One region of the Modestobacter marinus genome, then DNA from elsewhere that is predicted to be linked to it. Evidence: riboswitches for the same ligand, from Rfam matches in the RefSeq annotation. Region 1 holds a riboswitch; each other region holds the start of a gene.

What was found. A riboswitch is a leader RNA that binds a small molecule or an ion and turns the genes downstream of it on or off. The one in region 1 is predicted to bind cyclic di-AMP.
Region 2: it holds a riboswitch for cyclic di-AMP, as region 1 does, so the genes downstream of both, FB380_RS24485 (LysM peptidoglycan-binding domain-containing protein) here and FB380_RS08325 (C40 family peptidase) in region 1, are expected to answer to the same signal.
Region 3: it holds a riboswitch for cyclic di-AMP, as region 1 does, so the genes downstream of both, FB380_RS13800 (C40 family peptidase) here and FB380_RS08325 (C40 family peptidase) in region 1, are expected to answer to the same signal.
Region 4: it holds a riboswitch for cyclic di-AMP, as region 1 does, so the genes downstream of both, FB380_RS18125 (VldE C-terminal domain-containing protein) here and FB380_RS08325 (C40 family peptidase) in region 1, are expected to answer to the same signal.

Annotation. Positions count from the first base shown of each region.
Region 1 is NZ_JAAMPA010000001.1:1,762,096-1,769,392, reverse strand. It holds gene FB380_RS08350 (aldo/keto reductase) at 1-282, shown strand, start outside; gene FB380_RS08345 (hypothetical protein) at 322-840, shown strand; gene FB380_RS08340 (pyridoxamine 5'-phosphate oxidase family protein) at 876-1,499, shown strand; gene FB380_RS08335 (serine hydrolase domain-containing protein) at 1,504-2,826, opposite strand; gene FB380_RS08330 (DUF3817 domain-containing protein) at 2,834-3,181, opposite strand; gene FB380_RS08325 (C40 family peptidase) at 3,346-4,527, opposite strand; cyclic di-AMP (ydaO/yuaA leader) riboswitch at 4,544-4,716, opposite strand; gene FB380_RS24600 (hypothetical protein) at 4,918-5,415, shown strand; gene FB380_RS24595 (GNAT family N-acetyltransferase) at 5,420-5,878, shown strand; gene FB380_RS08310 (phytoene desaturase family protein) at 5,875-7,297, shown strand, end outside.
Region 2 is NZ_JAAMPA010000001.1:1,039,953-1,047,249, forward strand. It holds gene FB380_RS04860 (DUF5926 family protein) at 1-226, opposite strand, end outside; gene FB380_RS04865 (cytochrome P450) at 331-1,542, shown strand; cyclic di-AMP (ydaO/yuaA leader) riboswitch at 1,791-1,928, shown strand; gene FB380_RS24485 (LysM peptidoglycan-binding domain-containing protein) at 1,936-2,793, shown strand; gene FB380_RS04875 (ATP-binding protein) at 3,096-4,871, shown strand; gene araA (L-arabinose isomerase) at 4,970-6,493, opposite strand; gene FB380_RS04885 (L-ribulose-5-phosphate 4-epimerase) at 6,490-7,230, opposite strand; gene FB380_RS04890 (xylulokinase) at 7,227-7,297, opposite strand, start outside.
Region 3 is NZ_JAAMPA010000001.1:2,919,095-2,926,391, reverse strand. It holds gene FB380_RS13810 (DUF3320 domain-containing protein) at 1-2,986, shown strand, start outside; gene FB380_RS13805 (HNH endonuclease signature motif containing protein) at 3,221-4,420, opposite strand; cyclic di-AMP (ydaO/yuaA leader) riboswitch at 5,079-5,231, shown strand; gene FB380_RS13800 (C40 family peptidase) at 5,248-5,784, shown strand; gene FB380_RS13795 (bifunctional metallophosphatase/5'-nucleotidase) at 5,909-7,297, opposite strand, start outside.
Region 4 is NZ_JAAMPA010000002.1:449,516-456,812, reverse strand. It holds gene FB380_RS18140 (universal stress protein) at 1-455, shown strand, start outside; gene FB380_RS18135 (hypothetical protein) at 704-907, shown strand; gene FB380_RS18130 (cytochrome P450) at 1,046-2,437, opposite strand; gene FB380_RS18125 (VldE C-terminal domain-containing protein) at 2,756-3,706, opposite strand; cyclic di-AMP (ydaO/yuaA leader) riboswitch at 3,709-3,824, opposite strand; gene FB380_RS18120 (threonine/serine exporter family protein) at 4,176-5,579, shown strand; gene FB380_RS18115 (glycoside hydrolase family 3 protein) at 5,675-7,297, opposite strand, start outside.

The DNA of each region.
Region 1 (7,297 bases):
AACGGCCGGCTGACCGACCGGGGCACCGCGCCGGACTCCCCGCTGGCCGCGGCGGCCCGGGAGCGCGGCGTCGGGGTCGACGCGCTCGCCCTGGCGGCGGCGCTGGCCCAGCCGTGGTGCGCCGTCGTGCTCTCCGGCGCCGTGACCGTGGCGCAGCTGACCAGCAACGCCGCTGCCCGCACCGTGGAGCTGGCAGTCGAGGAGCCGGCCGCCTCCGGCTGGGTGCAGCCCGAGGAGCCGGCGGAGTACTGGTCCGCCCGCAGCCGGCTGGGCTGGCGCTGACCGTTTCGCCCGCCGCGCTGCCCGGGTAGAGCCGCCGACATGGCCAAGCAGACCCCGTTCGGGACGATCGGCAAGGGCAGGCGCGGGATCAGCACGGTGGGCTGGGTGTTGCGCGGCGCCGCCGCCGGAGCGGCCGGCACGACCGCGCTCAACGCCGTCACCTACCTGGACATGGCCGGTCGGGGCCGGGGCACCAGCTCCACCCCCGAGCAGACCGTCGAGGCGCTCGCGGAGAAGGCCCACGTGTCGATCCCCGGCGACGAGGAGACCCGGCAGAACCGGGTCCAGGGCCTGGGCCCGCTCACCGGGCTGGCCGCCGGGGTCGGGGTCGGGGTGCTCGCCGGGCTGGCCCGGGCGGCCGGCTTCCGTTCCCAGCCCCTGGTCGGGACGGCGCTGACCACGATCGGCGTGCTGATCGGGTCCAACGGCCCGATGACCGCGCTGGGCATCACCGACCCGCGCACCTGGCCGCTGTCGTCCTGGGTCACCGACGTCGTCCCGCACCTGGCCTACGGCGTCGTGGTGAAGACGACGATGGACGCGTTCGACCGTCCCTGACCCGGCTGGTCGCCGGCGTGGCCCAGACTGATGACGTGGACGAGATCACCACCGAGGCGGAGCTGCGCGACCTGCTGGGCGAGCCGGCCCCCCGGGCCGCAACCAAGGACCGGCCGAGCCTGGACGACATCGACCGCCGGTGGCTGGCCGCCTCGCCGTTCTGCCTGGTGGCGACCTCGGCCGCGGACGGCAGCTGCGACGTCTCGCCGAAGGGCGACCCACCCGGGTTCACCCTGGTCCTGGACGACCGGACGATCGCACTGCCCGAGCGGGCCGGCAACCGCCGGGCCGACGGGTTCCGCAACATCCTGGGCAACCCGCACGTGGGCCTGATCTACCTGCTCCCCGGCCGGAGCGACACCCTCCGGGTGCAGGGCCGGGCCCGGCTCGTCCGCGACGCGGACCTGCTCGACCGGATGGTGGTCCGCGGCAACCGGCCGCTGCTGGCCCTGGTGGTCGAGATCGAGTCGGTCTTCTATCACTGCGCCAAGGCGTTCCTGCGCTCCCAGCTGTGGGACCCGGCGACCTGGGACCCGGAGGCGCTGCCCTCCCGACCCCGGATCGCCCACGCCCAGGAGGCCGCCGCCACGCCGCTGGCCGAGCTGGAGCAGTACTACGGCGAGCAGTACGCGGCCGGGCTGTACCCGGCCGGCCGCTGACGGGTCAGCGCCAGCCGCGCTCGTCGACCCCGCCGGGCACGGGCGCCTCGGGGTCGTAGGGGGTGCGGGTGAGCACGAACGTCGCCAGGTCCAGGTGGTCCGGGGCGATGCGCAGCGTCTCGCCGGCGTAGTAGCCGTCCAGCCCGACCCAGGTCCCGTCCGCGCGGGGGGCGAACCGGCTGGCCCGTCCCGGCCGGCCGGGCAGCGGGCCCAGGTGGAGCAGGCCACCCGACTGCGCGCGCAGCACCAGCGGGGCCGGCCCCCAGAACCACACGCCGAGCAGGTCCAGCGGCAGCGGCGACGGGGACGGCTCCCAGGCCTCGACCACCCGGGGCTCGGCGGCCCGCAGGTCGGCCAGCAGCCCGGGCACCAGCGGGTCGAGCCCACTGGTCGTGTTGGCCAGCATGACCCCGCCGGCCTGCTCGGACCGGTCGACGAAGACCCCGGCCAAGAAGCCCGGCATCGAGCCGCCGTGCCCGACGAGGGTGTGCCCGTCGACCCGCAGCACCTGCACGCCGAGCCCGTAGGCCGACCACCCGGGGGAGGAGGAGTCGACCCCGGCCGGCACGGTCATCTCCTCCAGCGTCGCCGGCGAGAGCACGCCGCCGGTGTCGCCGAGCAGGAAGGCGGCGAACCGGCCGAGGTCGGCCAGCGTCGCCCACAGCTGGCCGGCCGCGGCCATCACCCCGGCGTCGTGCTCGGGCTCGGGCAGGACGACGTCGGCCCACGGGTGCACCGCCGCGCCCTGCGCCGCCCGGCCGGTGGGCCGCGGGGTGGTGCGCTCCATGCCCAGCGGCAGCAGGACCTCGTCCCGCACCACCTCGACCCAGGACCGCCCACGGTGCCGGGCGACCAGCTCACCGAGCAGCCCGAACCCGAGGTTCGAGTAGTGGAACCGCCGCGCACTGCCCAGGACGACGTCGTCGTCGGTCAGCCGCAGCTCGGCGAGCGACCCGCCGGGGACGCGCTCCCACCAGCCGCCCGGGCTCTCCGAGCTGGCCCCGGCGAGGTGGGAGAGCAGGTGCCCCACGGTGCGCTCCCCGAAGGGGGTGCCGGGGACGTGCTCCTCGAGCAGGTCGTCGAGCCCGAGGCGGCCCTCGTCGCGCAGCCGGAGCACGACCAGGGCCGTCACCGTCTTGCTGATCGAGCCCAGCCGGTACTGCACGTCGGCGTGCGGCTCGGCGACGTCGCCGCGACCGGCCGACCAGGCCAGCCCGCCGTCCCGGACGACGCCCGCGACCAGGCTGGGCGCCCGGCCGTCCCGCTGGACCCGGGCGGTGCGGGCCAGCAGCGTGCGGGCGGTGGCGGGCAGGACGGGGGTGGCCATCGCGGGCTCAGCCGACCCGGACGGGCGTGGTGGCGTCGAGCGGCAGCCGGCCGGTGCGCCGGGCCCAGCGCTCGAACCAGATGGTCACCAGCGGCGGGAGGGAGGCGGCCAGCGCGAGCAGCGCGGTGACCGGCGTCCAGCGGAGCACCCGCCAGGCCAGCAGGGCGACGACGACGTAGGCGACGAAGACCGCGCCGTGGACCGGGCCGAAGACCTGCACGCCCAGCTCCGAGGCGTCCAGCACCCGCTTGACGAACATGCCGGCCAGCAGCAGCACCCAGGAGACGGCCTCGGCGATGGCGACGGCGCGGAAGACGCGGGCGACCCTCGCGGGGTCGGTCAGTGCGGCGGGCACGGTTCTCCTCGGGGGTGGGGCGGAGGGTGGGGTGCTCCTCATCGTGCCCGGCGGGACGGGGCGTCGGCACCCACGCTCACGTGATCGTCGCCACCGGGCCCGGACGCACCGGTGCCCCGGCCGCCGTCAGGCGACCGGGGCACCGGCGGAGGGTGGTGCAGCTGTCAGCCGGCGACCCGGCGCATGGCGGTGATCGGGCCCATGGCGTCGATGCTGGCGACCTTGACCACGTCACCGGACGTCGGCGCGTGGACCATCTGGCCGCCGCCGATGTAGATGCCGATGTGGCTGACCGGCGAGTAGAAGGCGATCAGGTCGCCCGGCTGCAGCTCCCCGCGGGAGACCGCACGGCCGGCCTGTGCCTGCTGGCTGCTGCTGCGGGGGAGGTTGACCCCCGCCGATGCGTAAGAGTACTTCACCAGCCCGGAGCAGTCGTAGGAGTTCGGGCCGGTGGCACCCCAGACGTAGGGCTTGCCACGCTGGGCCATCGCGGTGTTCACCGCGGTGGCGGCAGCACCGCTGCTGGCCACGACCGGAGCCGGGGCCGGCGCGGGGGCCGGGGCCGCGGAGCTGGACGCGGACGGAGCGGCGGCGGGGGCGCTGCGCTCGGCGCGCGAGGCCGGCTGGGAGTTCCGCTCGGCCGCGGCGGCTGCCGCGGCCTCGCGCTCGGCTGCGGCTGCGGCGGCTGCCGCGGCCTCGGCCGCATGCTGCTGCTCGGCCAGGATCCGGGCGCGCTCGCGCTCCTCGGCGGAGAGCCGGTCGTACTCGGCCTGGTACTCGGCGATCTGCGCGTTCAGGTCGGCCTGCTGCGCAGCGACCTCGGCGACCTGCGCCTCGGCGTCGGCGGCGGCCTTCTCGGCCGCGACCTTCGCCTCGTCGGCGGCGACGCTGGCCTGCTGAGCCGTCCCGAGCACCTCGTTGTTGTGCCCGGCGATGCTGTCCAGCGTGCCCATCCGGTCGAGCATCTCGTCGGCGGAGGAGCTGGTGAGCATGGCCTGCAGCGAGGAGAGCTGCTCACCGGTGAAGGCGCTGCGGGCCACCTGGCGCACGTGGTCACGGGCCTCGACCACGGCTGCCTCGGCGGCGACGAGCTCGGCGGCGGCGGCGTCCGAGGCGGCCTTCATGCCGGTCAGCACGTCGGTCGCTTCGTGCATCTTCTCGGTGACGACCTCGAGGTCGTGACCGCGGGCGGCGATGAGCTCGGCCGCCTCCTGGGAGGTGGTGGGTGTTTCAGGAGCCGCCAGGGCGGGCAGCGGAGCAAGAGTCAGGCCACCCACGGCGATCAGGGTGAACAGGGCCCGTCGGCCGGTGAGGCCACGACGGACAGAGGTGTGCGAACTCGCCATGTTCGGCGGGTGTGTCCTTTCTTCCACCTGCCGCCTACCGAGTTAGCTGACGGGTTCGGGCGGGAAGTCGCCCGGCTCCTCGGGCCCGCGGACGGGCCGTGCGGAGCTTCACCCCAGTGCTGCGGTGGGTCCCCGGTCCACGAGCCCGCGAGTGTCGCTGCGAGCCATGTGGTTCGGCGGCGGTCCCGTCGGTCGTCACCCGGGTGGGCGACTGCGCTGCCCGTCAGGACCGCTGGTGACCGTACGTGCGTTATGTGCTCGTGACAAACGGCTGAGGCCAATTTGTGGAGAAACTCCTGGCGTGTGCTCCAACACGCTCACCGAGCGTGACAGGCTCGCCGGGTGCAGGGCTTGGCGCGGCGGGAGTTCTGTCTCGTGCTGCTCCGTCGCATGGCCGACACGCGACCCGACCTGGTCGCCGAGGCACTGCCCCGACTCGGCTCCGACCGGGCCGAGGCCCGCGCCGCACACCGCCGATGGCGCGCCCTCCATCACACAGAGCGAGCACCGCGCGGGGTCGCCCTGCGGGCTGCGGTGCTCGGTCCCCCGGCCGAGCGGGAACACCGCCGGTTCGGTGACGTCGACCTCCTCGTCCAGCGGTGGCCGCTGCCGCTGTGGCCGCACCTGCGGTGGGAGGTGCTGGGTGGCCCGGACGGCGCCGTGCTCCACGAGCAGCTGGTGCGTGCACCCGGCTCACCGGTGCCCGCCGCGGCACCGGGTGCCCTGCGCGTGTGGGAGCACGTGGTGGACGACGTCCTGGCCCTCCCCGGCGCCACCGGTGTCGACCCCGGGGTCCCGAGCCGCTACGAGGTGCACCTCCCGGGCGGGGTGCGGGCCCGGTTCGTCTGGGGGCTGCTGCAGCGGGTGGACGACGGCGCGCCAGGATGACCCGGTGCCGACCCTCTCCACCGCCTCCTGGGACGACCCGGACGTCTCCGCGCTGACCGCCGCCCAGCAGGTCGAGCTGCGGGCCCGCTACGGCGGCGTGGGCGAGCCGGGGGTGCCGCCCTCCGCCGCCGACGTCGCCGTCGTCCTCCTCGCCCGGGACGACGACGGCACGCCGATCGGCTGCGGTGCCCTGCGCCCGCTCGGCGACACCGAGGCCGAGGTCAAGCGCATGTACGTCGTCCCGCCGGCCCGCGGCCGGGGCGTCTCCCGGCTGCTGCTCGCCGGCCTGGAGGCCGAGGCGCTGCGCCGCGGGTGGACGACGGTGCGCCTGGAGACGGGGGTCCGGCAGCCGGAGGCGGTCGGGCTGTACACCTCGGCCGGCTACACACCCGTCGAGGCGTTCGGGCACTACGTCGACGCCGACGACCCCCACGCCGTCTTCTTCGCCCGCGAGCTGGCGTGAGCACCGCGGCCCGGTACGACGCGATCGTGGCCGGTGGCGGCCACAACGGGCTGGTCGCCGCCGCCTACCTGGCCCGCGCGGGCTGGTCGGTGCTCGTGCTGGAGCGGCGGGCCGTGCTCGGCGGCGCCGCGGTCAGCGAGCGGGTCTTCCCGGGGGTCGACGTCCGGCTGTCGGCGTACTCCTACCTGGTCAGCCTGCTGCCCGACCGGATCGTCGCCGACCTGGCGCTGCCGATCACCCTGGTCGACCGCGCCGTCGCCTCCTACACGCCGCTGCGCCGCGGGGGCGCAGCCACCGGCCTGCTGGTCGAGCGGGAGGAGGGGCCGGAGACGGCGGCCTCCTTCCGCGCCCTCACCGGCTCGGACGCCGAGTTCGCCGGCTGGCAGCGGTTCTACGGCCGGCTGACCACCCTGGCCGAGGACCTGGCCCCCACCCTGACCGCTCCGCTGCCCAGCGAGGCGGCGCTCGATGCCCGGCTGCGGGACCCGGGCCTCTGGCACGACCTGCGCGAACGGCCGCTGGCCGACGTCGTCGCCGACCACCTCACCGACGACGACGTCCGGGGCATCGCGCTCACCGACGGGCTGATCGGCACCTCCGCCGACCTGCACGCCGCGGACGGGCTGGCCGGCCGGTGCTTCCTCTACCACCTCATCGGCAACGGCACGGGCCGCTGGCGGGTCCCGGTCGGTGGCATGGGCGCGGTCAGCGGCGCCCTCGCCGATGCGGCACGGGCGGCCGGGGCGGCGCTGCTCACCCGCGCCGAGGTCACCGCGGTCGAGACCCGGGCCGACGGCGTCACGGTGCACTGGACCGACGGGGACGGGACGGCGCACGCGGCCGACGCCGGGCACCTGGTCAGCGGCGCGGCCCCGGCCGTGCTCGACGACCTGCTGGGCGCTGCCCCGGCGCCGCGGCCGTCGGGGTCGCAGCTGAAGGTCAACATGGTGCTGCGCCGGCTGCCCGGGCTGCGGTCCGGCGCCGACCCCCGCCGGGTCTTCAGCGGCACCGTGCACGTCGACGAGGCGGCCTCCCAGCTCGACGCCGCGTACGCGCAGGCCGCGGCCGGCCGGCTGCCCGAGGTGATCCCCTTCGAGGTGTACTGCCACTCGCTCACCGACCCGTCGATCGTCGGCGACACCGGGCTGCACACCCTGACCCTGTTCGGGCTGCACACGCCGGCCGAGCTGTACGCCGCCGACGACGCCGGCACCCGGGCCGAGGCGGTACGGCGGGTGGTGGCCCAGCTGGACGCCCATCTGACCGAGCCGCTGGCCGACTGCCTGGCCACCGACGGTGACGGGCGGCCGTGCCTGCAGGCGTCCTCACCGCTGGACGTGGAGGCAGCGCTGGCGATGCCGGGCGGCCACATCTTCCACGGCGACCTCGCCTGGCCGGTGGCGCCCGACCCGGCCGCCG
Region 2 (7,297 bases), 720 kb from region 1:
TGGTGGTCAGCGCGGCCGTGGCAGCCGGCACGAGCTCGCGCAGCGCCACCCAGTCGACCTCGCCGGGGAGGCCCTCGAACGGGCGGAGCACGGGCTGGCCGTAGCCGGAGCCGTGGCAGTGCTTGTAGCGGCGGCCGGAGCCACAGGGGCAGGGCGCCTTCGGGTTGGTCTCGCCGGCGGCCGCGGCGGGGGCGGCGGGACGGCGGCGGGTCGTGGAGCGGGCCATGCACGCGAGCGTATGTGGCCCGGGTCCACCGTTCCCGCCGAGCCTGGCAGGCGCGAGCCCGACGAGGCAGGAGGCCGGCCGGGCCGTTCCGTACCCTGCTGCCGGTGACACCGGTTGCCGCCCCGTTGGACCTGACCGACCCCGCGTTCGTCGCCGACCCCTACCCGGCGTTCGCCGTGGCCCGCGCCGCCGGGCCGGTGCAGTGGGACGAGCGGCAGGGCATGTGGCTGGCGCTCGGCCACGCCGAGGCCAACGCCGTCCTGCGTGACCGGCGGCTGGGCCGGATCTGGTCGGACCGGACCCCCGCCGAGCGGTTCGAGAGCTTCAACCTGATCCACCGAAACGCCATCCTGGAGATGGAGCCGCCCACGCACACCCGGCTGCGCCGGCTGATCAGCGCGGCGTTCGCACGCGGGCACGTGGAGCGGCTGCGGCCGTGGGTGCAGGAGCTGGCCGACTCCCTGGTCGACTCCCTGGTCGAGCGCTCCGCCGGGCAGGACGACGTCGACGTGCTCTCCGGCATGGCCGAGGAGCTGCCGGTCGCGGTCATCGCCGAGCTGCTCGGGGTGCCGGCGGCCGACCGGCCGCTGCTGCGGCCATGGTCGAACGCGATCGTGAAGATGTACGAGTACGGCCGGACGACGGAGGTCGAGGCCGACGCCGAGCGGGCCGCCGCCGAGTTCGTCGCCTACCTGCGCGAGCTGGCCGCCGAGCGGCGGACCGCGCCGGGTGAGGACCTGCTCACCCACCTGGTCACGGTGCGCGACGCCGAGGGCGACCGGCTCACCGAGGACGAGCTGGTCACCACCTGCATCCTGCTGCTCAACGCCGGCCACGAGGCGACGGTCAACGTCAGCGGCAACGGCCTGCTGGCGCTGCTGGAGCACCCGGACGAGCTGGCCCGGCTGCGCGCGGACCCGGGCCTGCTGCCGACGGCGATCGAGGAGCTGATGCGCTTCGACTCACCGCTGCAGCTGTTCGAGCGCACCGCCACCGCCGACGCCGAGGTCGGCGGGGTCACCGTCGAGTGGGGTCAGAAGATCGCCGCCCTGCTGGGCAGCGCGAACCGCGACCCGGCCGTCTTCGCCGACCCCGACACCCTCGACGTCGGGCGCGCGGACAACCCGCACATCTCCTTCGGCGCCGGGGTGCACTTCTGCATCGGCGCCCCGCTGGCCCGGGTGGAGCTGCAGGCCTCCTTCGGCGCGCTGCTGGGCCGCACCTCCCGGCTGGAGCTGGCCCGCCCGGCCCGGCGCCGTCCCGAGTTCGTCATCCGCGGTCTCCAGGAGCTGCCGGTCGTGCTCACCGCCCGCTGAGCCGTCGACCGAGCGGCCTGCCGTACCCACCATGGGCCCTGGCATGCCGTTGCGCGAAGAAACGACCAGAGAAGTGTTGTCCACACCGCGTCCGTGATCCGTCACCGCTGGTACTGGCCGCCTCGGAGAGCCGGGGAAAGGTCACCGTCGACCGGCACCCCGGGACGACGGTCTGCCTACCGTTGGGCAGTCCGCCGCACGGCGGGCTCCGGACGACGGCACCGCCGAACCTGCCCACCGCCGCCCGGACATCAGAGACCACGGGCAGGCGCGGGGGACCCACCTCGCAGGACCAGGCCCTCGGGCCTTGGGGTGAAGCCGCATCATGCGGCCGGGCAGCTCTCGCCCGAACCCGACAGCTAACTCCGCAGGCGGCGAGAGGCACACACACCCATGCTCAATCGCTTCACGGCACGGCGTGACCGCTCCACCGGGCGTTCCGCCTTCGCTTCCGCGGCGCGCCCGGCCATGGTGGTCGCGGCGGCTGCGGCGATGTCCTTCGGGGTCATCGCACCGGCCCAGGCCCACACCGGCAGCCACACCGTGGCTCCCGGGGACACGCTCAGCAAGCTGGCCGCCGGTCACGGCACCACCTGGCAGAGCATCTACACCGCCAACAGCGGCACCATCGGCGGCAACCCGGACGTGCTCCGCGTCGGCCAGGTGCTGACCATCGGCGGCGGCGCGGCCCCGGCGGCCGCACCGGCGCCGGCGTCCGGCACCTACGTCGTGCGCTCCGGCGACACGCTCAACAAGATCGCCGCCCAGCACGGCACCACGTGGCAGGCGCTCTACGCCGCCAACAGCGGCACCATCGGCGGCGACCCGAACGTGCTCCGCGTCGGGCAGACCCTCACCCTCGGCGGGGCAGCCCCGGCAGCCCCTGCGGCCCCGGCGCCCAGCCGCCCGGTCGAGCAGGCCGCCAGCCGCAGCGCCGACCGGACCGCCACCGGTGACAACCGGTCCATCGGCCGGGCCATGGTCGCCGAGCGCGGCTGGGGCCCGGGCGAGTTCACCTGCCTGGACAACCTGTGGACCAAGGAGAGCAACTGGCAGACCACGGCCGACAACCCGACCTCCAGCGCCTACGGCATCCCGCAGGCGCTGCCCGGGTCGAAGATGGCCTCGGCCGGCCCGGACTGGCGCACCAACCCGGCGACCCAGATCACCTGGGGGCTGGACTACATCAGCGAGCGCTACGGCACCCCGTGCGCCGCGTGGGCGCACTTCCAGGCCAACAACTGGTACTGATCGACCAGCGCGGCGGGTGGGTCGGCGCGGTCCCGCGCTGACCCACCCGGCCGGCGGTCCGGGTGACCGGACCACCGGCGACGACGACGCCCCGGCCGGGCTACCGGCCGGGGCGTCGTCATGGCCTGTCATCGGGGCACTGACTGAGATCCGGCGCCGCCGGAAGTTCATCACTGCAGGCTGCCCAGTCAGCCCGCCCCTGACAGCCGACGGAAGCGAGCCGGGCCCGCCTCCCACGTTGCTGTCGGACCAAACGGTCGAGTTTTATTGCTCCCTGTCAAGACAGGGTGTAGTAATACCGCATGACGACACCCGCCGCGGCCAGCCGTGCGGTTTCTGACGCCTTGAAGGCCATCTCGGCTGGCGCACGACCCGGCGACCTTGAATCGCAGTACTTAGACTTCAAGGAGTACAAGGAGCCGGCTGCCAACGATCGAGACTCGCTGAAAGCCGGAGCTGCCGACCTAGCCGAGGCCGCGGCGTGCATGGCCAACGCTCGCGGAGGAGCGATCGTCGTCGGTGTCGACGACGACGCAGCCGGGCCCGCTGCCTTCGTCGGATTGCCGCCGTCTCTGGACGAGGACGACCTTCGGCACCGCATCTGGCAACTGACCTCGCCGAACCTGGTCGTGTCGGCCGAGCGGCGCCCGGCTGGGTCAGCAGAGATTCTGGTCCTCCTGGTCGAGCCGGGCTTTGACCTGCACCGGGTCGGCGGAAAGCTGAGGGAACGGATCTCCGACCACTGCGAGCCAATGACCCCCGAGCGAGAGGGGGCAGTCCGCGATGAACGGCGCAATTACGACTGGTCGGCCGAACTGACGAACTGGACCATGAAGGACGTCGCTGAGACTGCCATCGAAGAGGCAAGGCGCCTGCTTGAGCAGGCTGGCGATGACCAGAGCCGACGCAGAGCCACGTTGAGCAATGAGGACCTGCTCCGCGAATGCGGAGTTCTTGACGACGATGGCCGCCTGCTAAGGGCAGGCGCCCTGCTCTTCACGCGACAGCAGGCGGCCCCCAACCCAACCATCCAGTACTTGCGGAAACGAACCCCCGGCGGTGCATTGACCCGCCCTCCCGAGGTGCACGCATTGCCCCTTCTCCTGACTATTCGTGAATGCCTACGCGATGTCGACGCCGCGAACGAAACAACTCCGGTCACGCTTGCCAGTGGCGTTCAGCAACAGCTCGAGACCATTCCCCGCGCTGCCGTCAGAGAGGCCGTCGTCAATGCCGTTGCACACCGCGACTACCGACTACCTGACCAGACAGTCATCGAACACAGTCCCTCGCAGCTAGTTGTCGTCAGCCCTGGGGAGCTCGTCTTTGGAGTCACGGAAGACAATCTGCTGACGCACAGCTCCAAGCCGCGAAACCGAAGACTCGCGGATGCTTTGCGAGTCTTGCGTCTGGCGGAGCGGGCGGGAACTGGTGTGGATGTGATGGTCCGCACCATGGTGAGAGCCGGTCACAAGCCGCCTGGCTTCACGAGTCGGGGTGGGGCAGTCCGTGTCGTCCTATCCGGCGGCGCACCCGTGACGAGAGTTGCCTCACTGATGGCCAACCTTCCTGACGACGTCAGAGAGGACACTGATGCTGCTCTAACCATCGACTATCTGCGCTCGCACGCGACCGTTCGCGCGAAGGACATCGCACCCGTAATCCAGAAGACCATCGACGAGGCCGCCGACGCGCTCCGACGGCTGAGCGACGATGTTTACGCCCTCATCGAGCCGACCCGCGAGGACCGCCGCTCTCGCATGCCCGCCTATCGTTTTCGGGAGAGAGTGCGCGCCGAACTCGGCTCCCTACTCCCCTATCACCGCAATGAGCAGGACGAGGTGGATCGTCGGATCATCGCGCACTTGCGCGAGTACCCGACGGTCAGCAATCAAACAGTGCAAAACCTCTGCCAGGTGCAAGTCACGCGCGCGAGCGTCCTGCTCCGGTCGCTGGCAGACAGACAGATCATCAAGAAGACCGACGACTCACCGGAACGCGGACCCTCGGTGCGCTACGAACGCGGCCCGCACTTTCCGTCTCAAAGTCGCACACGTAGAGCTACTGGCTCGAACTAGCGAGATCGACGCCCCAACCGTGCAAGGTGCGGGCGCACGGGTGGCCCAAGACGTCGATGCCCCGGCCGGGTTCTCGGCCGGGGCATCGTCGTCTCAGCTCAGAGGCGCTGGTTGAGCCGGTGGTAGGCCGCGGACCAGCGCAACTCCTTGGCCAGGCTGCGCCGGGTGGTGTGGGCGTCGATGAGCACCAGCTCGGTCTGGAAGACCTCGGCCAGGTCGGTCAGCTCGTCGGCCCCCAGCTGGGTGGACAGCACCGTGTGGTGCGGCCCGCCGGCGGTCAGCCAGCCCTCGGTCGCCGTCTCGAAGTCCGGCCGGGGCTCCCAGACCGCCCGGGCGACCGGGAGGTTCGGCAGCGGCTCGGACGGCTCCACGACGTCGATCTCGTTGGCCACCCAGCGGAACCGGTCACCCAGGTCGCTCCAGCCGATCGTGATGCCGGCGGCCGGGGCGGCGGTGAAGACCAGGCGGGCCGGGTCCTCGCGGCCGCCGATGCCCAGCGGGTGCACCTCCAGCCGCGGCTTGTCCCCGGCGATCGTCGGGCACACCTCGAGCATGTGGGCACCGAGGATCTTCGGCGTCTCCGAGGCCAGGTCGTAGGTGTAGTCCTCCATGAAGGAGGTGCCGCCGGGCAGGCCCTGGGCGGCGACCTTGAGCACCCGCAGCAGCGCCGAGGTCTTCCAGTCGCCCTCACCGCCGAAGCCGTAGCCGTCGGCCATCAGCCGCTGCACGGCGAGGCCCGGCAGCTGGCGCAGGCCGCCGAGGTCCTCGAAGTTGGTGGTGAACGCGCCGAACCCGCCGTCGGTGAGGAAGGACCGCAGGGCCACCTCGATCCGCGCCTGGTAGCGCACGCTGTGGTGCCGGTCGCCGCCGGGGCGCAGGTCGGCGTCCATCTCGTAGAGGTCGCCGTACTCGGCGACCACCGCGTCGACGGCGGAGTCGGCGACCCGCTCGACGACGGCGACCAGGTCGTTGACGCCCCAGGTGTTCACCGACATGCCGAAGCGGATCTCCGCCTCGACCTTGTCGCCCTCGGTCACCGCGACGTTCCGCATGTTGTCACCGAACCGGGCCAGCTTGAGGCCCCGGGCGGCGGCGGCACCGGCGGCGGCGCGGGCCCAGGAACCGACCCGGGCCTGCACCCGCGGGTTGCCCGCGTGGCCGGAGACGGTGGTCCGCGGCGTGCGCAGCCGGGTGAGCATGAACCCGTACTCCCGGTCGCCGTGGGCGGCCTGGTTGAGGTTCATGAAGTCCATGTCGATCGTCGCCCACGGGAGAGCGGCGTCGGCCTGGGTGTGCAGGTGGAGCAGCGGCTTGCGCAGCGCGTCCAGCCCGGAGATCCACATCTTCGCCGGGGAGAAGGTGTGCATCCAGGTGATGACCCCGAGGCAGTTCGGGTCCTCGTTCGCCGCGCCCATCATCGTCCGGATCGCCCCGGCGTCGGTGAGCACCGGCTTCCAGACCACCCGGACCGGGACGGCGTCGGCGCCGTCCAGCGTCGCGGCGACCCGCTGCGACTGCTCGGCGACCTGCTGGAGGGTCTCCTCGCCGTACAGCCCCTGGCTGCCGGTGAGGAACCAGATCTCCGAACCCTCGAATGCCACCTGCTGCTCCTTCGTGCTCATCGTTGTCCGTAGACGTTCTGGTAGCGCGCGTACAGCGAGTCGACGTCCGCCTGCGCGATCGGGACGGGCTCCCCCAGCTGGCGGGAGAGGTGCACCGTGCGGGCGACGTCCTCGGTCATGACGGCGGCCTTGACCGCGGCCTTGGCCGAGGGCCCGATGGTGAAGACGCCGTGGTTCTTCATCAGCACCGCCGGCGAGCGGTGCCCCTGCAGCGTCGCGACGATGCCCTGGCCGATGGAGTCGTCGCCGATTAGCGCGAACGGCCCCACCGGGATGGGTCCGCCGAACTCGTCCGCCATCGCGGTGAGCACGCAGGGGATCTCCTCGTGCCGGGCCGCCCAGGCCGCGGCGTAGGTGCTGTGCGTGTGCACCTGGCCGTTGACCTCGGGCATGTGCCGGTAGACGTAGGCGTGCGCCGCGGTGTCGCTGGAGGGCGCACGGACGCCGTCGAGCGGGTTCCCGTCCAGGTCGCAGACGGTGATGCCCTCCCAGGTCAGCTCGTCGTACTCGACGCCGCTGCCCTTGATGACGAACAGGTCCTCGCCGGGCACCCGCTCGGACACGTTGCCCGAGGTCCAGGTGACCAGCTCGTAGCGGGTCAGGTACGCGTGCAGGGCGGCGACGTGCTCGCGCTGCGCGCGGTGCGTCCCCTGCTCGGTGCGGGTGGGGGTGGCCCCTCTCGGGGTCCCCGCGGAGACGTCGAGCGCCAGCGAGGCGTCTTCGTGGGGTGAGTTCATGCCGGCTGCTCCTCGGTGGTAGCGGGGGTCGGGGTCGGGTCGGTCGGCCGGTCGCCGACGGCGACGT
Region 3 (7,297 bases), 1.2 Mb from region 1:
CGCCGCGGTGGACGCCGTCCGCACCCCGGAGTGGGCGGAGGACGCCGCCGCGCTGCTCGACGAGGTGTCCGCGTTCGTCACCGCGACGCACCCCGGGCTGGACGTCGCCCTGCCCGAGGCGCTGGACCTGCCGCTGGCCGGGATCGCCGAGGACGCCGAGCAGGCGGCCGTCTCCGGGCGGTTCGGCCGGGCGAAGCGGCTGGCGGCGGTGCTCACCGAGCTGGCCCCCTCGCTGCGGCCGGGTGTGCACGTGGAGCCGACCGACGTCCCGGTGCTGACCGCGGAACTGCTCCAGGTGCAGGGCGCGGCCCGCGAGCTGACCCTGCGCTGCTCCACGGTGGCCGGGCTGGCGGTGCCGTGGAACTGGAACCTGCTGACCGACCCGCACCTGGTCGAGCGGCAGGTCGCCGCGTTGCGCCGGCTCGGCTCCGCGCTGGACGGCGACCCGGCCTTCACTCCCCCGCTGCGCCGCTTCCTGGACACCGCGCCGGCGCCGGACCCGGCCCGGGCGGTGGCCGTCCGGAAGCTGCGGGCCGCGCTGACCGCCCTGCCGGTGGCCTGTCTGGGTTCGCTGGACCAGCTGCTGGGGTGGGCCGGGGACACCGGGTTGGTTCGGGTGTGGGAGACGACGCAGGACGAGCGGGCGGTCGAGGAGTTCGGCGTCCCCTCTCTCGGGCACTGGCTGGACCTGCTGCGCCACCTGCACCTGCTGGAGGCCGCCGGGCTGGCCGAGGCGCGGGCCGCGCTGCTGTCCGGAGCGGTGCCGGCCGACGACGCCGTCGCGGCGTTCGACCGCGGGGTGGCCGAGGCGTCGTTCGCCGAGCGCTCGGCGGCCGGCGGGCTCGCCGTCCCCGACGCGCGGGCCGCGGAGGAGGCGGTCCAGCGGGCGCTCGCGGTCTCCACGGCGACCCGCGCGCAGGCGGCTGCCGCCCTCGCCGAGGGCGACCGGACCCGTGCGGTGCTGGCCACCCCGGACGCCGTCGCCCGGTTCCTGCCCCCGACCGCCGGCTCGTTCGACCTGGTGGTGATCGAGGACGCGTCGTCACTGCGGGTCGCCGATGCGCTGGGTGCCCTGGGCCGGGCGCGCGCGGCGGTGGTGGTCGGCGACCGCCAGCAGCTGCCGCCGCGCGCCGCGGTCGACGAGGCCCCCGACGAGGGGCTGCTCGCCGCGTGCCTGCGCGCCGGGGTCCCGCGGCGGGAGCTGACCTGGCACCACCGCAGCGCCGACGAGTCGCTGGTCGCGTTCGTCAACGCCCTGGCGTTCGACTCCCGGCTGACGACGGTGCCGGGCCCGCCGGCCGGGCCGGCCATCTCGCTGGTGCAGGTGGACGGCGTCTTCCTGCGGGCGGGCGAGCAGCGCGGGACGAACCCGGCCGAGGCGGAGGCGGTGGTCGCCGAGCTGCGGCAGCGGTTCGCGGCCTCGGCGGACGCGGTGCCCTCGGTGGCCGTGGTGACGCTGCACGGACCGCAGCGCCGGCTGATCGAGGGCCTGCTGCGGGCGGGGCGGGACCGGGCGGCCGAGGCGCTGGACCGCGGCGCGCTGCGGGTGCGGGAGGTCGAGGCGGCCCAGGGCGAGGAGGCCGACGTCGTCCTGCTGTCGCTGGGGTGCGCGGCCGACGAGCGCGGCTGCCTGCCGCTGGACCTCGGGCCGCTGAACCGGGCCGGCGGTGAGCGCCGGCTGACCGTGGCGGTGAGCCGGGCCCGCCGTCAGGTGGTGGTCTTCGCGTCGTTCGCGCCGTCGCTGCTGCGGCCGGCGACGACGACGCAACCGGGGGTGCGCCGGCTGCGGACCTACCTGGAGCTGGCGCGGCGCGGCCCGGACGCCGTCCCGCGGACGTCGAGAGCGGTGCGGGACCCGCACCGGGAGGACGTCGCCGCGGCGCTGCGCGGCCGCGGACTCGTGGTGCGCACCGACGTCGGGCTCTCCCCGTTCCGGGTCGACCTGACCGTCGCCCGGCCGGAGGCGCCGGAGCGTCCGGTGCTGGCGGTGCTGCTGGACGGGCCGGGCTGGGCGGGGCGTGCGCCGGTGGACCGGGAGCTGGCGTACCTGGAGCTGGCGGAGCTGCGGGGGTGGCCGGCGGTGGAGCGGGTGTGGCTGCCGGAGTGGCTGGCCGAGTGCGAGGCGGTGGTCGACCGACTGGTCGCCGCGGTGGCGGGTGCTGCTCCAGTGGAGCCACTGCTGCCCCCGCTGCCGGCCCCGGTCGCCGACGTCGCCGAGCCGCAGGAGGAGATCGACCCCTTCGACCCGGACGCGCCGGACGTGGAGGACGAGGTGTCGACGGCGGAGCCGGTGCGCTGCGCGGCGCACCCGGTGGTGACGCCGGCGTTGCTGGCCGGTGAGGTGCCGTTCCGGCCGTGGACGCCGAAGCCGGTGGGCGAGCCGCAGATGCTGCGGCAGCTGGCGAACCCGGAGGCGGCCCGGCTGGTGCGGCGGGTGCTGGCGGCGGGGATCCGGGCGGAGGGTCCGATCCACCGGGAGCGGCTGGCCCGGCGGACGGCGGCGGCGTTCGGGGTGCCGCGGGTGAACGCGGCGCGGATGGAGTCGATCCTGGCGCTGCTGCCCGAGCCGGGTGCGGAGTTCCTGTGGCCGCCGACCACGGACCGGACTCCCCTGGACCCGGCCACGTGGACGACGTTCCGGCGGCAGGCGACGAGCACCGACCGGGCGCTGGAGCACGTCCCGCCGGAGGAGATCGGCAACGCGATGGTGGCGCTGTGCCGGTCGGTGGCCGGGATGACCCGCGACGACCTGTTCCAGCAGACGCTCGCCGTCTTCGGCCACCGCCGGCGGCACCCGGTGTTGATGCCGCCGCTGGAGCTGGCGCTCGCCCAGGCGGTGCGGGCCGGCCGGATCGCCCGGCAGAGCGCCGGCCAGTGGCTGACCGCGGTGGCCGACGGCGATGCGGACCTGCTCGCGGTCGCCACTCCTCCCGTCCCCCCGAGCGCCGTGGTGCAGGAGGCTCTGGAGCAGCCCGCCGCCGGGTGACCTGCCCAAGCGCGGACGCCTTCTCTGGCACTGCTCCGCCCCCACCAGGGCTGCTCCGGCGCGCTCGTCCCCGAGCTGCGCCGGGCCGACGTCCCGCAGCTGCTCCCGCCCGCTCTCCCCCGGTCCCTGCTCCAGCTCTCGTCCCGGTCGGCGCAACAGCTGCCCAGCCCCGCGCAGCCCGCTGGACCCTCCGTCGGTCGGACGGCGGGCCAGCGGCATGCCACACCCACAGCCCTACAGCGGTGGGCCGATGAGGATCTCGGTGTCGTCGGGACGCCAGGTCCGCCACCGGCCGTCGGGATCTCGTTCGACCCGGAACCCGTGGTGGACCTTGGTGTGGTGCCGTTCGCACAACAGGGCCGAGTTGCTCAACGACGTCTCACCGCCGTGCAGCCAGTGGATCAGGTGGTGCACATCGCACCAGTGGGTCGGTGCACCACAGCCGGCGAACACGCAGCTCTTGTCCCGGCGTTCCACGGCCCTGCGCAGCCCCGGGGTGACCACCCGGTGGTCCCGGCCCAGGTCCAGCGGGATGCCGTCGGGACCCATCACGATCCGGGAGATGCTCCCGTCACACGCCAGGTAGCGGGCGCGGGCGGCGGAGATCGTCGCCCCGAACCCCAGCTCCGCCGCCCCGGCGCCGGTGGCCGGGTCGACCAGGTCCTCGATGTCGATGCCGACCACGACGTGCGGCTTGACGGTGCGCAGCGTGGGCAGGCTCCCCGCGGCGAGCTGGTTGTCCGCCAACTGCACCAGCGCGTCGGCGTTCTGCTGCGCCCGGGTCCGCTCATCACCCTGCGGGCGGTTGGCCTGCACGATCGACTCGATCGCGGCCTTGACCTTCTCCCCGCCGGTCGCGTCCAGGTCGAACCGGCCGGTGATCGAACCATCGGCGTGCGTGGCGATCGTGAGCCGCCGCTCCTCGGTGGGGTCTGGCTCCGGCCCGTCGGGGTCCAAGGCGTCCTCGAAGGCCTGCACCGCGGCGACCAGCGACTGGTGCGGTGAGCCCATCGCCACCTGAGTCCACACCTCATCGAACGCCGCCAGGTCGATGCCCTGCTCCCCGGCGCGGGCGGCCTCGACCGGGCCGACCTTCTTGGCCACCACGTCGACCTGCTCGGGGGTCACCTGACCCTCGGCGAACCCGGCCGCCAGCGTCGGGAAGTGCTCCAGGGCCCGCCCGGATCGCAGGATCCGCGAGGCCTCGGCCGGCGCGAGCCGTGCGTGCCCGATCAGCCAGGACCGCATGGACTTCAGCCCGTCGTGCTCGGCGGCCTGCGTGGCGTCCGCACACCGCACGGTGCGGGTCAACTCCGCCGACGCGCGGTTCACCACCTGCACCAACATGGCCGTCCGGTCCAGCACCTGGCCGTCGGTCAGGGCGTGCAGGTCATCGGCGCCTAGGGCATCCAGCGCGGAGATCAACTCGCTCACCGAACACCTCCCGACCCGTTCGAACGTGTGTACGAATCTTATCGCCTCTGAGGGGTCCGCACAACGCGAATCCGCAGGTCAGGCGCCCGTCCACAGATGTTGGGATGTTCTTGACTCCCTCGGGTGGACGTGACTGAAGCAGGTCGAGACGGCCAACGACAGACGCCCAACGACCACACGCGATGTACCGACACCCTCACCGGCGCCGGGTTGGGCGGAAGGGCCCAGCCAGGCCGGAGCGAGCCGTCGACAGGCGGCTCGGCTGCCATGCGGGACATGGCAACGCGCGCTCCACGCTCCGAGTGGACGTGGTGAAAGCCAGCCAGCGACGAACACCTGCCGCAGCCGCCGGCGAGGCGCCACCAGCCGCGGCCGGTGGTAGCGCGGCGGACACGCACCGTGCGCACCCGCCGCACCGCCGGAATTCGGTGCACCGGCGGGAATCAGCCGATCACGGTGATCGAGCTCCTACCCCGCTCCGACGTTGCCCGACGTCACGTCGGCGAGTCGCCGATCCCGGCCGGGCGTGTTGCAGCTCCACGGGGTGTCGGAACTCCGACGCGCAGCACTTTGTGACAGTTCCATGACGCCCCTACCGTCAACCGCGCCCGCCGGCCCCTGAGTCGCCACACACGGTGACACCGGCGAGCACCGCCGAACCGGGCAACCGCCGCAACGTCGCCGCGGACACCCGGACCGGGGACCCACCGCAGTTCTGGGGTGAAGCGCGACGGCACGCGAGTGCCGGAGCGCCGGGCGAGTTCCCCGCCCGAACCCGTCAGCTAACTCGGTAGGCGGTTGAGGAGAACAAGGAGAACCCGTCGTCCATGACGACCACTCGCACGTCCCCTGCCCGCCGTCCCTCCCGTTCCGGTCGCCGGGCACTGGTCGCGCTGTTCGCCAGCGCGGGCGTCGCCCTCACCCCGATGGCCGCCCAGGCCTCGGTCGGCGGCGGCGGAGCGCCCATCGCAGCACCCGCCCCGGCACCGGTGGCCCCGGTCGCCGCTCCCAACGCCGCCGCCCAGATCGTCGTCGACACGGCGCTCGCCCAGCAGGGCAAGCCCTACGTCTGGGCCGGGGCCGGCCCGAACGTCTACGACTGCTCGGGGCTGACGCAGTACTCCTTCGCGGCGGCCGGCATCGCGCTGCCGCACTCCTCCCGCATGCAGTCGACGATGGGCGTGCCCGTGGCCCGCGCCGACCTGCAGCCCGGTGACCTGGTCTTCTTCTACGACCCGGTGGGCCACGTCGGCATCTACATCGGCAACGGCCTGATGGTGCACGCGCCGACCGCAGGGGACGTCGTCCGCACCATCGCCGTCGACTCCATGTGGGGCTACAACTCCGCGCGTCGTCTGGTCTGACCCGCTCGCGACGTCCGCCCCGCGCCGGTCCGCGGGAGCGGGGCGGACGTCGTCCGGCACGCCGGGAACACGAGAACGCCCCGCCCCCCATCCGGGGAGCGGGGCGTTCGTCGGTCGAGGAGGGTCAGCCGAGCAGCGGCTCGCCGTCGCGGACGAGCTGCCAGTTCTCCACGTAGAAGTCGGCCGGGTCGATGACGCCGCGCTCCTGCGCCCACTCGATGAGCAGCTGGCGGATCTCCAGCTGCTCGTTGTAGACCACCGGCGCCGTGGAGATGTGCGGGAACCCGCCACCGCCGGAGCGCCGGTAGTTGTTCACCGCGACGACGAACCGGGCGTCGTCGGCCACCGGCTCACCGTCGATCTCCAGCCGGGTGACCCGCTCGCCGACCTGCCGGGAGACGTCCAGGTCGTAGTCGACGCCGGAGAGCACGTCGTAGTTGTAGTCCGGCGTCCCGTCGGCGTTGGTGATCGTCTCGGGGTCGACGTCGCCGGTGGCCGGCACCTGGGTGAAGTAGCTCGCCGACTCCTCCAGGTAGTCGCGCACCTGGGCGCCGGTGAGCTCGACCGCCTCGAGGGTGTTGTCGAAGACGTAGAGCCCGGCGATGTCCCGGATGGTGACCTCGCCCTGCGGGAAGACCGCCTCCCGGCTGAACGGGGCGGCGATCGACAGCACCGGCAGGTCAGCCCGGTCGGTGCCCTCGAGCGCGGCGTCCACGGTCTCGGTCTGCACCTGCTGGATGAAGTCGAGGATCGGCGTGTCCTCGTACCGGCTGGTCAGCGTGGTCAGCTCCTCGGTGGAGGTGGCCACGACCTGGTTGACGTAGTCGACCGTCGCCTGGTGCGCCTCGTCGGTGACGGCGAGGACCTCGGGGTCCTCCGGGTAGTCCTTGGTGCGCAGCGCGGTGGCCGTGGCATTGGTGACGTCCCACTGGCCGCGGGTCTTGGTCAGCTCGAAGTCGACCTGGCTGACCGTGCCGCCCCAGCGGTAGGGCTGGGTGAGCAGCACCTCCTCGCCGGTGACCTCGTTGACCACGATCTGGGACGGGGCGTCGCGGTGCGTGTGGCCGACGACCATGGCGTCGATGCCGGGCACCGTCCGGGCGATGACGTCGGAGGGGTTCTCCGTGCCCACGGCCGGGTCGTCGTAGGACGACGTCCCGCCGACCCCGGCGTGCGCGAGGACGACGACGACGTCGGCCTGCTCCGCGACGACCGGCACCCACTGCTGCGCCGTCTCGACCATGTCGCGGAACTCGACCTGGCCCTCGACGTTGTTGCGGTCCCAGATCGCGGAGCCGGGCGTGGTCAGGCCGATGATGCCGACGGTGACCGGCTTCGCGCCGCGCACCTTCATCTCCTGCAGCGTGTACGGCGGCAGGTACGGCTCACCGGTGGCGACGTCGATGACGTTGGCACCGAGCACCGGGTGGTCGACGTCGTCGACGTAGCCGGCCAGGGTGTCCAGGCCGTAGTTGAACTCGTGGTTGCCGACGACCTGGGCGTCGTAGCCGAT
Region 4 (7,297 bases), on a different contig from region 1:
CCTCCCGCGCCGCACTGCTCGCCGGAGTGGCCGAGGCGGCCCGGCTGGGGACCGACGTCGTCGCGGTGACCACGTACCAGATGGCCGACCACTGGATGGCCCTGTCGACGGTCGTCGTCCCGACCGCGGAGGAGGTGCGGTGGGACCTGCAACGGGGCGGCGAGGCGATGCTCGAGGACGTCCTGGAGGAACACCGGACCGGCTCCGGCGGTCGGTCGCCGGATGCCCGGGTCGTGGTCGCGGAGGGAGCTCCTGCCGACATCCTCGGCCAGTGGGCAGCCGGCGCCGCACTGCTCGTCGTGGGCAGCCGCGGGCACGGTGCGCTCCGTGGCCTCCTCCTGGGGTCGGTGGCGCTGGCCTGCGCCATGCACGCCTCCGGGGCGGTCATGGTGGTGCACCCGCTGCCGGACCGGGCGCCGACCGGGACCACGCAGCGGGCCACCGTGAACGCCTGACCGACCCCGACCCCGCGATCACCCCGCGCGGGGCCGCCGAGGGTGGGACCGTCCACCCCCCGGCGGTCCCTCAGCGCCTGGACGTGACGCTGCCCGGATCGACGGCCCGGGCAGCGGCTCCTGCCGTACCTTCGGGACTTCGAGCCGGGGCCAGGTGCGCGTCGGCTGGACCCCGCGCCCTGCCTGCCGATGTACCTGTCGAGGTACCCGGTGCCCGTGCGGGGCGCACACCGACGAGGGGATGTGGGATGGACTACCTGCGCCGTCTGCAGGTCGAGCGGCCTGTGGTCTTCTTCGCCGTGCTGCTGGTGGGCTTCTTCGTGGCCTTCCAGCTGCTGCTGTTCGTGGCCGGGCTGATCCTCGGCCCGTTCGGGCTGCCGCCCTGGTTGCCCCTCGCCGTGGTGCTCGGCGGCCTGGTGTACGTGGCCCGCCGGCAGCAGCGCGGACGCTGACCCGACCGCCCCGCCCGGGTCGGCCCGGCACCGGGGGAGCGGCCCGGGCCGGCGCGAGGACGAGCGCCTCCGCCGGCCGGCTCCGCCCCTGCCTCGTCCCGGACGTCCCGTGCCTCCGCCGCGCAGGTGCGGCTCCGGTCAGAAGGAGACCGGGAGCTCCTCCACGCCGTGGACGAAGGACAGCCCACGCCAGCGCAGCTGCTCCTCGGGGACGGCGAGCGCGAGGTCCGGGAAGCGGCGGAACAGCGCGGGGAGCGCGATGCGCAGCTCCATGCGGGCCAGCTCCGCACCGACGCAGCGGTGCACCCCGTGACCGAAGGCCAGGTGCCCGCCGGCGGGGGAGCGCCCCGGCTGGAACCGGTCGGGCTCCGGCCCGGCCCAGGCCGGGTCGCGGTCGGCGCCGCTGAGGGAGACGGCCACGAGGTCGCCCTGCCGGACCGGGCAGCCGGACAGCTCCAGGTCCTGCTTCGCGAACCGCGGGAAGGCCACCTGGACCACCGACAGGTAGCGCAGCAGCTCCTCCACCACGCCGTCGACGTCGGCCGGTGAGCCGTTCCGGAGGAGGGCGGCGTGCCCGGGGTCGCGCAGCAGCACCATGGTGCCCAGGGAGAGGGAGCTGGCGGTGGTCTCGTAGCCGCCGGTGACGATCCCGTCGACCAGACCGGCGAGGTCGTCGTCGGAGATGCCGTCGCCCTCGGCCTGCAGGATGCGCCCGATCAGGCCGTCCCCGGGCGCCGTCCGCTGCCGGGCCACCACGTCCAGGAGGATCCGCTTCTGCTCGGACACCGCGCCGAGGGCCGCGGCCGCACCGCCGGTCGCGTCGAAGCGCTGGGTGCCCAGCCGCACGAAGGCCTCGTGGTCGGCGTCGTCCAGCCCCAGCAACCCGCAGATCACGTCCATGGGGACCCGCCAGGAGACGTGCTCGGCCAGGTCCGCCGGTGACCCGGCGGCGGCGAGCTCGTCCAGCCGGCGGGTGACGATCGCCTCGACCGTGGGCTCCAGCCGGTCCAGCCGGCGGCGTGTGAACTCGGGGGCCACCAGCTTGCGCAGCCGGGTGTGCAGCGGCGCGTCGGTGAAGCCCAGGCCGCCGACGTCGGCCGTCGACCCCGGCCCGGCGTCACCGAACAGGTGCCGGATGTCGTTGCTGTAGGAGTCACGGTCGCTCAGGACGGTGCGGGCCTGCTCGTACCCGGTCACCAGGTGGGCCGTCAGCCCCATCGGCAGGTCGAGCCGCTCCACCGGGCAGCGGGCGCGCAGCGCGGCGAGCTCGGGGACCGGGTCCACGCCGTGCCGCAGCAGGGGGAGCCGGGCGCTCTCCGGGAAGAAGGCCAGCTCGGAGAGGTCGATGCCCTTCCGGCGGATCCGTCCTTCCACCATGCGCCCCAGCCAGGCCCGGGCCACCGCCCGGGCGCTGCGCTGGCGCCGCGGCCAGCCGCTCGTCCGCCGCTTCGCCGGCCGGGTGGTCAGGGCCACGGTCCGCCGCACGCGGCGACGCCCGGAGCTGCGTGGTGCTGAGTCGGTCGTGGACATGATCCCTCGTCGTCGTCCGGGCACCGGCGTGACGTCAGCTCCGCCGGGCCCACCGGCGGGCGACCCCGACCGGCGCCGGGTGCTGATCGCCGCGACGTCCACCGTGCCACCCCGTCGGGTCCACGGGCCCCGCGCCGTCGACCTCGACGCTGCCGAGCCGTGGCGCTCCGTTCCGTGGCGGTGGGCGCTGACCCGACCATCCCATGCGGACGACCGGAGACCGTCGGCGGCCCTCCGGGGGCGGACAGCACGGTGCCCCCCTGCCTGCACGCGGGCAGAGGGGCACCGTGGGTTCCCGGTGGAGCGGAGCCGGGAGGCTCAGCCCGCCAGGTAGTTCACGTGCGGGTGGTCCATGTGGTTGGCCGTCGGGCTCCCGCGGTCAGCCATCGGGCTCCAGGAACCGGTCGGCGAGGTGAGGATGCGCTGCTGCCAGATGACGTACTCCACGCCGAGGGTGTCCCAGTTGGCGATGTGGTAGGCGACGATGGCGTCCCCGAGCGCGGCGTCGGACATCACCATGTAGTCCAGTGCCCGGCCGGAGGGGTGGCCGTTCGGGTCGGTCGCGCTGGCCCGCGTCCCACCGATGGTGATGCCGGCGGCGCCCGGGACGTCGCGCACGACGGCGTCCGCGGCGGCCTGGGCCCGCGGCTGCACGGGACCCGCGCTGTTGGTGATCTGGGCCTGCCCCGACGGCGCGGCGACGACGACTGCGGGGACCGGTGCCGGGGCGGGCGCCGGGGCCACGACGACCTCCGGCACGACGACCTCCGGCACGACGACCTCCGGCACGACGACCTCCGGCACGACGACCTCGGGGACGACGACCTCCGGTGCCGGGACGACGACCTCGGGTACCGCGATGACCTCGGGGGCCGGAGCGACGACCTCGGGTGCCGCGACGACCTCCGGTGCCGGGGTGGCCTCAGGTGCCGCGACGACCTCCGGGGCGATCTCGGGTGCCGGGGCGGTCGGGACAGGACCGTCCTCCGAGCCGAGCAGGAACCGCAGCTGCCCCGGGGTCAGCGCCCCGGTGTCCCCGCCGCCGAAGGCGGCGATGTGGCGCTGGTAGAGCTCCCGCCAGGAGTGCCGGTTCCCCGCCGCGGCCGGGTCGCCCTGCTCGGCGGTGTGCCGGTCCACCTGGGCGGGGGAGGCCTCGGGTGCCGGGGTGGTGTGGGCCAGGGCCGGGGTGCTGAGGAGGCCGAGCGTGACGAGGGAGGCGCCCGCGACGACCGGGAGGCGGACGAAGCGGGACGGGCTGTGCTTGGGCATGAGTGATCTCCGATCACCGCCGGAGGGGTTAGCTGTCGGGTTCGGGCGATCGGTGCCCGGCCGGCGGTGCCGGCTTCACCCCGAGGCGCGCCCACCGATGTGTCGGCGCGCCGGGTGTAGTGGGTCCCCCACCCCTGCCCTGAGAGTCCTGGATGGCGGCCGGCAGGCAGGGTTGAGCGGACCGGCGCCACGCCCACGATGTCGGCGTGACCGGAACGTTATGGACGGGCAGGTGGGCTGTCTCCGTGACGATCGTCACGTCCTCGGCGTGCCGCCGACGGCACGCCGTCCGGGGCGGATCGAGGGGCGCCGAGCGCGTGTCCGGCACCGGTTCCGGCCACGCGATGGGCCATGCACCCCGCCTCGGGGCACCGCGCCTGCGGGGTGCGGGCGCGCTGTGGGGAAGGCCACGGCCCGACCGTGGTCGGGGAGCGGCCCGCCTGCCGCGCCGCTCCGTAACCTGACCGTGATGAACCCCGTGACCCAGGACCGCAGCCGGCGGTTCGCGCGCCTGCCGGACCGGGCGCGGAAGGCGATCTCCGGGTCCGGTCCGCCGACGGCACCGCTGGCCCTCCGGGCCCAGCCCAGCCGGGTCGACGCGGGCACCGCGCGCTCGGCGCTCGGCCTGGCCCTGCGCATCGGGGAGTCGATGATGGCGGTCGGTGCCTCGGCCGCCGACGTCACCGCAACGGTGCTGCGCGTGGCGGCGGGCTACGGGCTCACCGACTGCCAGGTCGACATCACGTTCACCTCGCTGACGATCAGCTACGACCCGGACGACGTCCCGCCGATCATGCTGATGCGCATCGTGCGGCCGCGGGGTCTGGACTACACCCGGCTCCAGGGCATCACCGACCTGGCGGCGGAGCTCAAGACGGCAGGCCTGGGCCTGGAGGAGGCGCACCGCCAGCTGGACGACGTCCTGTCCGCGCCGCACCCCTACCGTCGGCCGATCCACGCACTGGGCTGGTCGGGTGTGGCGGCGTGCGTCGCCGTCCTGCTCGGTGGCGGCTGGCTGGTGGCCCTGGTCGCGGCGGTCACGACGGCCGCCATCGAGCTGACCATCCGGGCGCTCGACCGGCGCGGGCTCCCGATGTTCTTCCAGCAGGTCGCCGGCGCGGCGGTGGCCACCGGGGCCGCCGTCCTCCTCGTCGTCGGCGAGGTCGAGGTGCGCACCTCGCTGGTCGTCGCCGCCGGGATCGTGGTCCTCCTGGCCGGCCTCTCCTTCGTGGGCGCCGCGGAGGACGCGATCAGCGGGTTCCCGGTCACCGCCGCGGCCCGGGCCTTCGAGGTGCTCACGTTGACCACCGGCATCGTCGTCGGCATCGCCGCCGTGCTGGACCTGGCGCAGCGGGCGGAGGTGCCGCTGCGGGTGCTGGACCCCGGGACGTCGACCGTGCCCTCCGTCGTGGCGCTGGTCGCGGCGGCCGGGATGGCCGCGTCCTGGGCGCTGGCCTCGCACGCCCGCCCGGTCGCGATCGCGGTGGCCACGGTGGCCGGCGCGCTGGCGTGGACGACGTCGTCGGTGGCGGCCGCGTCCGGTGCCGGTGAGGCGGTGGCGAGCGCGGCGGCGGCCGTCGTGGTCGGCTTCTGTGGTGAGACGCTCACCGATCGGCTGCGCATCCCGCCGCTGCTCGTCGCGGTCTGCGGCATCGTCCCGCTGCTGCCCGGGCTGGCGATCTACCGGGGGCTCTTCGCGGTGGTCGTGGAGGGCGACGTGGGGAGTGGGGTGAACGCGCTCGTGGGGGCGGCGGCGATCGGCCTGGCGCTGGCCGCCGGGGTCGTGCTGGGCCGCTACCTCGGCCGGCCGCTGGGTGGCCGGCGGGACCGCTTCGACCGCCGGGTGCGGCGCCACGCGACCAGCGCCCACTGAACAGCCCCGGGCGGATCGTGCGCTCCTGAGCCGAGGTGGGACGTGGCGGCGCGGCGCCCGGCTGCTCCCGGAGGGGAGCAGCCGGGTCCTCCCGGTCAGCCGTGCAGCTGCACGGTCCACTCGCAGGGCAGCATCACGGCCGAGGTGCCGGCGCGGAGGCGGAAGGGCCCGGACTCGTACTGCCAGCCGTCGGCCCAGTGCGCCAGGTACCGGGTGTCCACCGCGACGTCGACCCGCGCGGCCTGCCCGGCGGGGACGCGCACGGCGGCCGAACCGACCAGCCACCGCACCGGACGGTCCACGACGGAGTCCGGCCGCTCGGCGTAGACCTGCACCACCTCCTTGCCGTCGTGCTCGCCGGTGTTGGTCACCTCGACCGTCACGGTCACCGTCTCGCCGGGCGCGGCCACGGTCGGGGCGTCGCCACCGGTCAGCTCGAAGGTCGTGTAGCCCCGCCCGCTGCCGAACCAGTACGCCGGTGCGGCGCCGGCGCGCAGCCAGGCGCGGTATCCGATGTGGACCCCCTCGGCGTACTCGACGACCCCGTCGACCGGCGTGCAGTCGAGCACCGGCACGTCGGCCTCGGACGCCGGCCAGGTGGTCGGCAGTCGCCCGCCCGGCTCGGCCAGCCCCAGCAGGACGTCGGCGACCGCGTTCCCGAACTCCTGCCCGCCGAACCAGCCGACCAGCAGGGCAGCGACCTCCTCCCGCCAGGGCATCAGCACCGGGGCCCCGGCGTTGACCAGCACGACGGTGCGCGGGTTGGCCGCGACGACGGCGCGGACGAGGTCGTCCTGCCGGCCCGGCAGGGCCAGGGACTCCCGGTCGTAGCCCTCGGACTCCACCACCGAGTTCGTGCCGACGACCACCAGCGCCACGTCGGCGGCGGCCGCGGCGCGGGCGGCCTCGGCGATCAGGGCGTCGGGGTCGGCGTCGGCGGGCTCGGTGCCCAGCCGCAGGGACATCGCGCGGGAGTTGAAGCCGACGCGGTCGCCGAGGTCGAGGACCAGCCGGACGTCCAGGGGGGTGCCGGCGGTCAGCCGCACCTCTGTCGACGCGGTCGGCGGGCTCAGGAACGCCGCGCCGAGGTCGGTGCCGACCGGGATGAGGGTCTCGTCGAGCAGCAGCTCGCCGTCGACGTGGACCTGCGCCCGGCCCACCAGGGCGCACCCGAGCCGCACCGTGCCCGACTCGGTGGGGGTCCAGCGGGTGGTCAGCTCGTAGCTGGCGGCTGCCTCGATGGGCGCGTCGCCGCCGAAGTACACGAGGTCGCTCGCCCGGCGGTCCTCGCCGAACAGCTCGGTGCCGTCGGCGGCCAGGAACCGGGCGCGCAGCCCCGGTGTGCCGCTGACCGGGTTGGTCAGCTGGCCCAGCGGCAGCTCGACGACCCCGTTCTGCACGACCGCGCCGAGGGAGTAGCCGACGTCCACGCCGGGGAGCGCGGCCCGCAGGCCGTCCAGCGGGGAGACCGTGGACTCGGGGACGACGGTGGCGCTGCCGCCGCCCTGGGTGCGGGCGGCCGCCGCGTTGTTGCCGATGACCGCGACCGAGCGCAGCGCAGCGGCGTCCCAGGGCAGGTCGCCCCGGTTCTCCAGCAGCACGGTGCCCTCGACGGCCGCCTCGCGGGTGAACGCGATGCCGTCCTCCACCCAGACCGGCTCCGCGGGGGACGAGTCGCCCAGCGCCCCGACCCGCTGGGCCAGGGTCAGGATGCGCAG